Regions from separate parts of the Sulfobacillus sp. TH-112 genome, predicted to be linked through region 1. Evidence: riboswitches for the same ligand, from Rfam matches in the RefSeq annotation. Region 1 holds a riboswitch; each other region holds the start of a gene.

Region 1 (3,995 bases):
AGGGCGCAGGCATCGCCAGCAATTAGACCCACGCCGACTCCGATTGGAGTGGCCTTCTTCCAAAACAAAATGGCCATGAGTCCCGGAAAGAACTGTGTAAATCCATAATAGGCCGTATTGATGAGGTTCAGCATGAGCGTAGGGGTGACCACCGTCAGGAGGATGCTGATAAAAAGATAGATGCCGACAGCTACTTTGGTCCAACGTTGTACGGTGGCATCAGACGCTTGCGGCGCTAAGTACCCACGGATAAGATTTTTTGCAGCCACAGAAGATATCGCCAAACTCACGCCAGATAGGACTAAGATGGCGGATAGTGCGGCACCTGCAGCAACCAATCCCACCATCCAGGGGGGCAGTAAATGCATGGCCGCTGCGATGAATGAGAGGTCGGGAGTCTTTGCCAGTCCCTTCAAAAAGGCTAAGCTAAAGAATGCTGCGATGATCAGAAATGGATACATAATCATGTATAGTGGCATGACAATTTGAGCTTTTTTCACGGAGGTTTCTGAATTCGCCGTGAAGGTATATTGGAGCCCAAATGGGCTGGTGTAAAATCCTAGGGCTTGAAACACGATGGTGGAAAGAACGTAGGGCATGGCGTTTTTGACACCGGAGATTGGGACAGTCACAAAAGTCGGGCTGACCTTGGCCAAGTGATGAAAGATCGGGAGGATGCCACCTACGAGCAGAATGACCGCGATGCCGACAATCAAGATAGATGCAATCATGAGGGTATCCTTTAAGATGGACACCATCGCGGGGGCTCGCATTCCTGCAATAAGGATATAGGAAAATGCCACTATCCCGGCAATGGTTAAGCCAATGACCGGATTGAAGTGAGGTGCAAACGCCTTGAGTACGACTTCCAATCCGGAAAATTGCAATTGCCCCCACGGAATTACAAAAATCAGTGACGTGATCGAGACCACCAGCATTAATCCTCGGCTCCGAAAGTGACGCTCAAAGAGATCGGGGCCTGTTTCCGCTCCATGATATTGTCCGGCACGCCAAATCAGGGGATTAATAAAGTATCCTACCGGATAGGCTAAGAGGATATATCCTAGGAACCAGACCGCGTACACTGCGCCGCCAGCGTATATACCGCCCGGGAATCCGATGATGGTTCCAATACTATAAATCTCACCCACAGCTAGCAAGTAGAAGAGGGGCGTTTTGAGGGAGCGTCCTGCGACCAGAAAGTCTTCGAGGTTTTGTGTGCCTCGTCGCCACTGAGATGACCAGGCGAGCAGTAATGAAACGGCGATCGCCAAAATCAGAATAACAAATCCCATATTATGCGTCCTCCGATCGTCTATCGTTACGGCTTTCGAGCCGCCATGCGATGTAGAGACAGATGGTGGTTAGTGGAAACCATAAAAACATCCAGAAATACAGAAACGGGAATCCCAGCACCATCGGATGTATGCGGTCATACCATGGGAATAGCGCAACAATAGCCACAAAAGGGACTATAAGCCCCACAATCACCGCCGAAATGCGAGCCATCACATTCACCTCTTTCCCATTGCTAGTTTATTTGCGGTAAACCACCTCACCGCCGACTAATGTTGCCTCTATTTCTATATCGTCAAAAGCTTCGGGACCGTTAAGTAAAGGGTTTTGCGAAAGCGCCACAAAGTCGGCCCATTGGCCTACACGAATGTCTCCCACCTCCGACTCGCGAAACCCCAAATAGGCTGCATCGGTGGTATAGGCTCTCCATGCGCGCGCAATAGAAATTCGTTGAGAGGACCCCAAGAGCTTTCCAGAGGAGGTTTTTCGAGTTGTGGCAGTCAGAATAGATGCTAGCGGGTTAATGGGAGTCACGGGAGAGTCAGAATGAAGGGCAAACTGTATGCCAAGAGAATCCGCCCACGCCAGTGGGTCGAGGTTTTCGGCTCTCTCGGGACCAATGAATCGATCGCGGTGCCGATCGCCCCAATGAAAGACATGCCCAATGAAGAAGTTGGGCAAAACACCCAAATGCTCCATCGCTTGGAGTTGGCCGAAATGCGCCATCTGCGCATGTTCTATGCGGTGGCGCCTTTCGGGTGCGCCACGCTCCCCTAGTGCTTCTTTGTACGCTGATATGACGGTCTCAATGGCCGCGTCCCCGTTCGCGTGGATGGCTATTTGGACACCTTGTTCGTGGTAGGACTGGATGCGTTTCACTAAATCGTAGTGCGACAACACCAGAATCCCATGCTCGTCAGCTCGATCGAAGTACGGGGCGATAAGCTTGGCAGTATGCCCTTGAATTGATCCATCTGAGAATAGTTTTATACCGGGTACAGATAAAAACGGTGTGGAGGGATCGCTCGGAATCTCATCTTTGGTACCGTGGGCACGAACATAGCAGGTCGTACGGGTGCGCAGGACTTGGCGTGCTTCAGCCAGTTGATACGCCTCCCACACGCGTTGCACCGATTCGGGATTTCCAAGACCCATTGCAGCGTCTGCCGAGGAGGTCACTCCCGCACGATGACAGAGCTCCACCGCTCGGCCAATGTCGGCAACCATCTCATTAATAGTGGGGAGAGGAATGTGGCGGGTAATCGACTCTAACGCTTGAGACTCAAGTAATAATCCGGTCAATTGTCGGTCTTCACCATGAACGATGCCTTCGATGGTGGTCTGCGAATTAATACCAGCAAGCTCAAAGGCTCTCTGATTGGCGACGGCCAAGTGTCCCGAATTGTGGAGAAGGTACACCGGATGATGGGGAGCCACTCGGTCCAGTTCGGATTTCGTAGGAGGCCGTTCTTCGTGTAAGACGGTGTCATCCCAGTGATGCCCTAAGATCCATGTGCCACGCGGTTGAGTATGCGCAGCCTGTCGTATTTTTTCTAAAATATCTGCTACGCATTGATTGTGTGGCGGTCCACAATCAATTTGCGAGGCTAGCTGGCCCATCCACCACAGGTGAGCGTGAGACTCAACAAAACCAGGCAAAAGATGAGATCCATCGAAATGAAGGACCTCGGAAAATCTTTGGGATCTGAAGTGGTCCTTTTGCCCAATAGCGTGAATGCGACCGTCGCGAACCCACACGGCATTTCCGAGTGAGGCGGGCTGAAGAGGGGACATAATCGACGATGCCAATATTAAAGTGTCTTGGTGGTGCAACCAGTATCGCCTCCACAATATGTTGTGGGGGGCATGTGTTGAGGTCAACGCGGAGACACACGAAAAATATCAACATGTGAAATAAGTCGGTCTACAAATGTGGACCTTTCCACGCCGACGGGGTAAGCTGACGGGCTAGAGCGGAAAGTGCTCTCCATAACTGGTGCGCCCCAAATACACATGGGTCCCCCGTGCATCGCGTTGCGATGCTTTGGCCAAAAAGAGATGCTGGGGGAACTATATCATAAAAGTGAACGAGAGGCGAGCGACGTGGGAACCACTTATAGGTGTTCACTCAACTAAACACTGGGAAAACCGTACCGAGTCTTCCGGCATTCATCGTCTGGTAGGGTCCAAGCTAATAATGAGATTTTCGATTTTTAGACGCTCACTGAAGTTCCGCGCCCTCACACAGAGCGCTTTCTTAAGATAAAAATCTTCTCGCCGTTCATCGTGGTCACCTTCTCTCCCACAGCGTTTGTAGGACTGTTTTCTTTGGACATGCGTTTATGAGGAATGACTCGTGCGAAATGAGTCACCGGGATGAGGCTGTGGCGTTGTGACAGCGCTATAATACCATGGTTTTCGGGAGCTGACTTTTTTACCGTGCGACGGCCTACCACCCAGCATTGATAGCTACCTGGGCGACTGACACGCACGATCTCTTTTAAGGCGATGTCGAGGTCTTGATAAAAGGCCAATACTTTGCGAGCACGAGTGGCGTCGACGTGCTCAATTTGCCTCAACGCCTCCACTAAGGTCGGAGATGGCACGGTGTGTTGCAGTGCTGTGGCAGCAAGCCCGCGTAGCATGGCTTGATCCAACTTGGTGGGGGCGGGTTCGCCTTCAGTATGTTCCAAATTCAA
Region 2 (3,995 bases), on a different contig from region 1:
AGAATCCTGAGGATTACGAAGTAAACTGAGCCCAAATTGCGTCATGCCGGCAGCGAGGATCACAATACTGGCCCAATCCGGAATAATATGTTGATGCCAAAACGTTAATGCCAGAAGCATGGCACACGACGACCAAGCGGTGCCAAAAACATGTCCTTGACGACTGACGGCCAAAAGAATCAGCACCAAAAGAACGAGACCACTCCACCACCAAATCCCTTGCCCCAGACCGAGTAACGCTATCGTGAGCACCATGATTAATAATCGGCCGATGCCCAAGGGATTCGCGCGATGATGTGTTGTTGATAGACGAGTCTTTTGAGTCGAGACTGGTTCGGATTTTTGTATGGCTTGCGTCTTCGTGTGTACCATATGCTAAAACCTCCCGAGTAAGTGGTCGTTATCCTTCTCGATCACCGAGTAGCTGGGAAATAAAGAAGACACCCGGACCGTAGTCCGGGTGTCGGGGAGAGAAGGAGAGTCGGAGAGAGGGTCGATGAGCACCTTTTACACCAGGGGCGCCAGCGGTCTCTCATACATTCCATCCTCCTCTTAGTTACTGGGGAATATCTGTACTGCGCCATCATAGTTGTCGGCGAAATACGGTTCACTCAAGCTCTGAACCACGACCCCTTGACTGGGCGTCGCGGCAGAAATAAATTCTCCGTTGCCAAGGTAGATACCAACATGGTTAGCAAAGACGCCTTCGGTGGTGAAAAAGATAATATCCCCGGGCTGCAGTTGATCATAGCTGACATGGGTTCCATCGTTCCATTGGGCATAAGACGAATGAGGCAATGACACCCCAAACTGACCATATAACCACTGAACAAAGCCTGAGCAATCAAATCCTGTCGAGGGACTATCTCCGCCCCACACATAGGCATAACCCTGGTATTGGAGGGCAAGTCCTGCAAGTGCCGATCCCGAAATAGATACGTTGCCACGATTGACCTGGTCTTGGGCATTGGTGATCGAGGAACTGGATAAGGCCTGGTTTAACGCATTCCAGGTTAACGCGCCCACGAGACCATAAGACGGTAATCCTTGTGCCCGTTGAAAGGCTTGTACGGCGGCCAAGGTATCAGGGCCAAAGATGCCATCAATGCCATCGGGTGAATAACCTAAATCCGTCAGGTCGGTTTGTAATGTGACAACTTGGGGACCGGTGTCCCCTTCGTGCAAATAACCTGCTGGATAGGCGGCCGGAGCAGCTTCCCATGAGTCTGAAGCACTTGCGCTTGCATATCCAACATCTTCTAAGGCACTCATGGTCTTTACAGGCTGTGTCTTAAGACCCTGGGTGGCTTGGAAATTGTGGACCGTCTTGACTTGGGCTTGGACCGTTTGCGACAAAAGTGACATCGACAGCAAAGCTGTGCCAGCCAAAACGGGCAACATTTTTCGATTAAATTTGAACAACAGTGATACGTCCTTCCTTCTCGTTACTGCCTCCGAGGTTAGTAGCGGATAACCCGTGGTTCGGGGGAGAAGGAGCCCCCTACCGACCGCACAGGATCGGATTCACCACCTAAAGACGTTGCTTTAGGATCCCCCGTACCTTGACTATCAAGGATTCGGCATATTGAATATGGCATTAGTTTACGGCGCATAACATCAATCGATCAACAAATAAGGGAGAATTTTTGCGAAAATAGGGGAAAACTGAAGGTGGGACAATGGAATTTACAAATTGAGACCAATTCGCGTAAGACAAAGGAGCCAAGAGTGGTATAATACTTGGGAAACTTTCCGGAGGATGGGATGACCGATGAGAGCAACGGACGCCGCCTATGCAGTGCTTAAGGCGCAAGGACAGCCAATGGATGTGCAAGACTTGCTGGATGAGACGCTAATGCAGTTGGGCGTTGATCGGGAGCCCAAAGTAGCCTCTAGAATTTATACCGATATTAACTTGGACTCCCGCTTTCAATATCGCGGGGGGTCATCGTGGGGACTGAAGGAGTGGCAGCCTAAATCGCCTGGGCGAGCGACTGCATCAGGAAGGGATCGTGCGAGTTACGATGACGATGATGCAGAAGACATCGAGGAGGACGACGGTTAACTCCGTTCGGACTCCTTCTCCATTTAATGTCGTCTCTTCGGTGCGCAAATAGTAGAACCCGGGTATTGAGTTGAATAGGAGGAACCACGATGGCGAAGTATGTGTTTATTACGGGCGGGGTGGTGTCATCGCTCGGGAAAGGGATTACGGCCGCGTCGTTAGGAAGAATTTTGAAAACGCGGGGTATCCGGGTCACTGCTCTGAAATTAGATCCCTACATCAATGTGGACCCGGGTACCATGTCTCCTTTGCAACACGGCGAAGTCTTTGTCACGCAAGATGGTGCAGAAACCGACTTGGATTTGGGACACTATGAACGGTTCATGGATATTAACCTCTCGCAAGCCAACAACGTAACCACGGGGCGTATTTATTGGTCGACCATCAGTAAGGAGCGGCGAGGGGATTTTCTTGGCGGCACCGTGCAGGTGATTCCGCACATCACTAATGCCATTAAAGAGAGAATCCATCGAGTGGCAGAATCTAGTGGAGCAGACGTCGTCATTGTGGAGATTGGCGGCACTGTCGGGGATATTGAAAGTTTGCCCTTTTTGGAAGCTATCCGTCAGATGCGCTCCGATATCGGGCGAGAGTCAGTTATGTATGTTCATGTGACCTTGGTTCCTTTTTTAAGTGCGGCAGGAGAAGCCAAGACCAAGCCCACCCAACATTCAGTGAAAGAGCTGCGTTCCATCGGTATTCAACCGGATGTCATAGTATGTCGTACGCAGAAGCCATTGTCGCGCGAGATGCGCGATAAGATTGCGCTAATGTGTGACGTGGATAGGCGTGCGGTCGTGCAAAATGTCGATGCTGATTCCATTTACCAGCTGCCTCTGATGCTGGCCGATGAGGGGTTGGATGACATTGTGGTCAATCGTTTAGGCCTCACCGCCTGTGGGTCGAAACAGCTTGATGAATGGGCGGCACTGGTCGATCGGGCAGCTCACATCGAGGGTCGCGTGGAGATAGCGGTGGTCGGAAAATATGTGGCACTCCATGATGCCTATTTAAGTGTGGTCGAGGCTTTGACGCACGGCGGGATTGCCAACCAGGTGAAAGTGGACATCCGTTGGGTTGATTCGGAGGATATTGAAGCCAACGGAGTCCAGGCATGGCTAACCGGCGTGGACGGCATTTTGATTCCCGGCGGTTTTGGTTATCGCGGCGTGGAAGGAAAAATCCTGGCGATTGAGTATGCTCGCACCCATAGCATCCCATTCTTCGGTATCTGTATGGGAATGCAGGCCGCAGTGATAGAAATTGCCCGTCATCGGGCCGGCCTACGTGAGGCCAACTCCACGGAATTTATGGCGGATACACCGTATCCGGTGATTGATCTCATGCCAGAACAACAAACGGTAGAAGATTTAGGTGGCACGATGCGCTTAGGCAGTTATCCGTGCGCACTGACGCCGGGCACCAAGGTTCAATCTGTGTATCAGGAGCCGCTCATCTTTGAGAGACATCGGCATCGGTTTGAGGTGAATAATGCCTACCGCACTGCATTGCAAGAGGTGGGGGTGGTGTTATCGGGACTGTCTCCTGATAACCGCCTGGTAGAAATAATCGAGTTAGTGGATCATCCCTGGTTTATTGGGACTCAGTTTCATCCAGAGTTTCAGTCGCGCCCGAACCGACCGCATCCCTTGTTTACATCGTTTATTGCAGCAAGCAAGGAAGCCAAGGAAGCCTTCGAGGACGCGATCCTGTACTCCGATCGATCATAGCGGGGATAGCTTGGGACATTAAAGAGTGGTGTGATTCTGACAGCGTCGACGACGTCTTTTGGAATGGGGCTTTTGACAAGGATTTTTCTTCGGGAATATACTATGGATAGAGAGAGGAGGCTTTTCATGGGATTGATGGCGCGAGTTTCTACGATATTCAAATCCAAGGTGAACACGGTGTTGGATAAAGCCGAGGATCC
Region 3 (3,995 bases), on a different contig from region 1:
CCAATCGCAGTTGCTCCGCATCCCATAAGGTGCGGTGCATCACTCCGTCTTTCACCAGCCGTGCCTTGGAAGCGGCCAATTGCTCGTCGCCAGCCACTCGAAATGCCAAGCGCCAATGAGAACTGCGGCCTAAGAACTCTACTCCCGGCACTTGCTCTAAGCTCCGCATGACGCGACGCGGTGACCAATCACGACGCTGTTGAAAGGCCCAACTTTCATCCACTCGTCGGTCCGCGCCCCAAAAAATATCCGCTCCAATATCAGTACATAAGGCCAAGGGTTCCGGATATCCATAGCGGTGAATCAAGGGTTCGGCATTGGCTCGTGTGCGCCCCGTAAGATACACGACCCCGACCTCTGGATGCAGCTTGAGATACTGGGCCAGTTCACTCTCACCGCCATGCCCCACTAATGTACCGTCAATATCAGAAGCCAACACCCATTTGATGCCCGCCAAGGCCAGTCACCTCCTGATAGCAGCCCACCATCTGCTGAGCCATGTCATTCACGGTATGCAAGCGATGAACCTTCTCTTGTCCCACTTTCCCCATCTTGCGAGCCTTGGCGGAATCATTCCACAACTCAAGCACAAAATCCCACATCGTCTCGATCTGATCACGGTCCACAACATAGCCGTCCTCACCGTGATTAATCCAGTCCCGAACCCCCGGCACCCGAGACCCGACAACCGGAATTCCTGATGCCAACGACTCTAGCACCGCCATCCCTAACGTAGGCCCTTGATTCGGAGCTATCGCTACTTCAGAGGCCGCTAAATATGGTGCCACCCCGCGATGCGGCATCCCACCAACGAAAGTCACATGTGATCCTAAACGCTCCGCCAGCCGTGCCAAATCAGGAGAGACCGGCACGCCTTGTTGAACTTGCTTTCTCGTTCCGCCTAACACCATGAGCAAAAAGTCTTCGGGGAGATCTCGCTGTGCCAAGACATCTAGAGCCTCGCGAAGACCTCGCGCGAGTTCTAAACGTCCGACATAGGCCACCGGACGGCGCTTCACGCCTAGGGCCCGCAATACTGGCCCCGCATCACGACTAAAGAATTGCGTAGGATCGACCCCTGGAGGCACAACGTATACCGTCAATTCCGGGGTGTCGCGATGAATAAGTTCCGCCTCACTCAAATACGACACGACCACGGCATTCGCCTGATGTAACAGTCGCTTTTCCGCGGCTGCGCGTACCTCGTTCACATCTTCTCCCGGACGAACGCTCCATTCCGCCATTTTCACAGGAGAATGAACCCATGGCAGACCAGTCGCTTGGTGAATGCGCTCTGCGACGAGACCACTTATCCAATAATGGCTGTGTAAAATGTGGTGGTTACGCCCACTATCCTTCATCCAGGCTAGCGCTTCTGCAGCGAGACCATCCACCAATTCTTCCCAACTCTCTTCTTCTGGTCGACGCAACGCCTGCGACAGCCGAATGACCTGACCTAAGTGTCCTAAACTAAATTTTTCCGGCCACAAAGGATTGGCCTGTGCAGTCAATACGTCTACTCCATAGCCATATTGTTGGACGTTCTTCACCAGTTCGCGAATCAAAATTTGCTGCCCACCGACCGCACCACTGTCGCCATAGGTGAGCGGATCGGCATGCAAAGAAATTTCAAGAGCTCGACGTATCATCAAAGGTATCCTCCCTCAAAAACCTGAGACATAAAAAAAGTCCCCAGGCACCCCGGGGGGAGAGGGAAATTCATTAAGTTACACCTTGAGCCCCCAACGCCTACGAAGTTAGCTGACGGGTTAGGGCTGTGGTCATACCCTTTGCTTGCACAATTCACCCCGACTACCTGGGTCCTCCGCTTCCACCGAATTCGGCGCTTTCAAGGTACCCCTATTATACTGGAGAATCCCCCCAATCCGCAACTACCGAACGCGCACGAGAACCGTTCGACATTACTGCTTGTTTTCTGGACATCACCCCGAGTGGGCGCTACCATAGTCCTAATCCTTCTCCCACGACTTTCCACTCGCAATCTCCCCGAAAAGAGGTCCTGTTGTCATGCCCGATCGCCTCCCACGACTGCCCTCCTCCGAGGTTACTCATGACGGGCGTTCATGGAGTCAGGATGACATCCGCCCGCATACCCTGCATCTGGCTATTGAGACGGTCCTCAGGGCGCGTTTTTCGGCAGTTCATGACGCCCTGGCTAAGAAAACGCAGAGGTTAAGCACGGACGCCCTCTTGATCCTCCTCGCTCAGGTTGCCACGAGTCCATTGATGGAAGACATCCTCGACCAGGTCGACTATCTGGAATAGAGAGAATGTGCACTACACGCGTCCACAAGAATGGATGGTATCACCCCAAAGAGTGCAGAGACAAGGGCACTGTCGATTTCCGAGCCGTGCAGTACGCGAGACCGCTCAAGTCGGCTGCTTCGTTCCATCCTTAATGAGGAGAGAGGTGATGAGGTCAAAGGCAAGATTGTACTCTTGGTGTCGATGTTCCAACAAATCCCATTCATATTGACGATCCATCGGACCACCGCTTTCTTCGAAAATCAGTTATCTGCATGATATATTTCGTCGATGGAAACGCTCCGCACGCGGGACATAGATATCGCCTGATGATCATGCCAATCCCGCGATAATCCCTCTGTTCAGGCTCGGTGTAAAGAATCGCTTCGCGAGTTCTACGACATCCCGAGAATTGCTCGCACATAGTCGTCGGCATTAAAGACCATCAAATCGTCAAGCTTTTCCCCGACCCCTACGAACGCAATGGGAAGTTTCAACTCCTGATAGATGGAAAAAGCAATTCCGCCCTTGGCAGTTCCATCCAGTTTCGTCAATATAATCCCGGAAACCTGCACCGCCTCCTGAAATATCCGCGCCTGACTCAACCCATTTTGCCCGGTAGTGGCGTCCAACACTAACCACACTTGATGCGGCGCCTCGGGTTGTTCGCGGCCAATGACACGAACCATTTTCCCTAACTCTTGCATCAGGTGTGCCTTATTTTGCAAACGCCCCGCGGTATCAATAATAGCTAAATCCAAATGACGCGCCTGAGAAGCCCGGACCGTATCAAACGCGACCGCTGCTGGATCGGCACCTTCCGCTTGATGGACCACGTCCACATGAGCCCGTTTGCCCCACTCTCGCAGTTGCTCAGAGGCGGCCGCCCGAAAGGTATCGGCAGCCCCTAGAATCACACCATAGCCTTCGGCTTTCATGCGTTCGGCGAGTTTTCCCGCCGTGGTCGTCTTACCGGTACCATTGACTCCTACCATCATCCACACAAAGGGTCCCCCCTGCGCTGGCAGTTGATAGGGATTATCCAGTTCCGGCAACATCGATACCATCACATCATGCAAAAGGGTCTGCACTTCATCGGCCAGTTCGGGATGCCGTCGCCTTACCTCATCGCGCAACCTGTCCATAATCAATTGAATCGCTTGCGATCCGAGATCCGCTTCGTAAAGAATTTCTTCCAGTTCGTCATAAAGCTCATCCGACCACTGTCGTCCCCCCACTAAGGTCCGAATCTTGTCCCCTAGTTCTCCCCGGGTCTTTGCCATGCCCTGTCGTAAACGCTCAAAAAATCCTGCCATGACTTCCTCCTCAGCTGCCCACCAATTCCTCTGCGCCTTCAAGCAATACCGAAATCACGCGACTTTGGCCCTGACCATCACCGGCAATGCCCCACAACGCATCTGCCACTTCCATTGTCTCGCGATGGTGGGTCACAATCACATACTGGGCTTCTGCCCGCACCCGACGCACATATTGAGCAAAGCGACTCGCATTGGCTTCGTCCAGCGAAGCTTCGACTTCATCCAGCACCACAAACGGCGACGGCCGAGCACTCAATAGACTAAACAACCAAGCAATGCCCCCTAACGCCTTTTCCCCTCCAGAGAGCAACGCCAAATGGCTCTTGCGCTTTCCAGCAGGTCGCACCCACAATTCCACGCCCCCCTCTTCCCCACTCACCCAGCTAAAGCCGCCATCGCCACCGGCATACA

Evidence for each region. Region 1 has a riboswitch for cyclic di-AMP ahead of ACOJWD_RS11625 (amidohydrolase). Riboswitches for the same ligand answer to the same signal wherever they lie in the genome.
Region 2: it holds a riboswitch for cyclic di-AMP, as region 1 does, so the genes downstream of both, ACOJWD_RS15160 (C40 family peptidase) here and ACOJWD_RS11625 (amidohydrolase) in region 1, are expected to answer to the same signal.
Region 3: it holds a riboswitch for cyclic di-AMP, as region 1 does, so the genes downstream of both, ACOJWD_RS09505 (glycosyltransferase) here and ACOJWD_RS11625 (amidohydrolase) in region 1, are expected to answer to the same signal.

The regions. Positions count from the first base shown of each region.
Region 1 covers NZ_JBYCKN010000164.1:35,563-39,557, reverse strand. Annotated here, with positions in the region: gene ACOJWD_RS11635 (sodium:solute symporter family protein) at 1-1,295, opposite strand, end outside; gene ACOJWD_RS11630 (DUF3311 domain-containing protein) at 1,297-1,509, opposite strand; gene ACOJWD_RS11625 (amidohydrolase) at 1,537-3,129, opposite strand; cyclic di-AMP (ydaO/yuaA leader) riboswitch at 3,227-3,356, opposite strand; gene ACOJWD_RS11620 (hypothetical protein) at 3,537-3,995, opposite strand; gene ACOJWD_RS11615 (hypothetical protein) at 3,992-3,995, opposite strand, start outside.
Region 2 covers NZ_JBYCKN010000204.1:3,536-7,530, reverse strand. Annotated here, with positions in the region: gene ACOJWD_RS15165 (hypothetical protein) at 1-372, opposite strand, end outside; gene ACOJWD_RS15170 (enoyl-CoA hydratase/isomerase family protein) at 1-1, shown strand, start outside; gene ACOJWD_RS15160 (C40 family peptidase) at 553-1,422, opposite strand; cyclic di-AMP (ydaO/yuaA leader) riboswitch at 1,435-1,593, opposite strand; gene rpoE (DNA-directed RNA polymerase subunit delta) at 1,772-2,065, shown strand; gene pyrG (CTP synthase) at 2,155-3,795, shown strand; gene ACOJWD_RS15145 (PspA/IM30 family protein) at 3,922-3,995, shown strand, end outside.
Region 3 covers NZ_JBYCKN010000134.1:8,334-12,328, reverse strand. Annotated here, with positions in the region: gene ACOJWD_RS09510 (HAD family hydrolase) at 1-457, opposite strand, end outside; gene ACOJWD_RS09505 (glycosyltransferase) at 426-1,649, opposite strand; cyclic di-AMP (ydaO/yuaA leader) riboswitch at 1,732-1,856, opposite strand; gene ACOJWD_RS09500 (hypothetical protein) at 2,029-2,286, shown strand; gene ftsY (signal recognition particle-docking protein FtsY) at 2,661-3,581, opposite strand; gene smc (chromosome segregation protein SMC) at 3,592-3,995, opposite strand, start outside.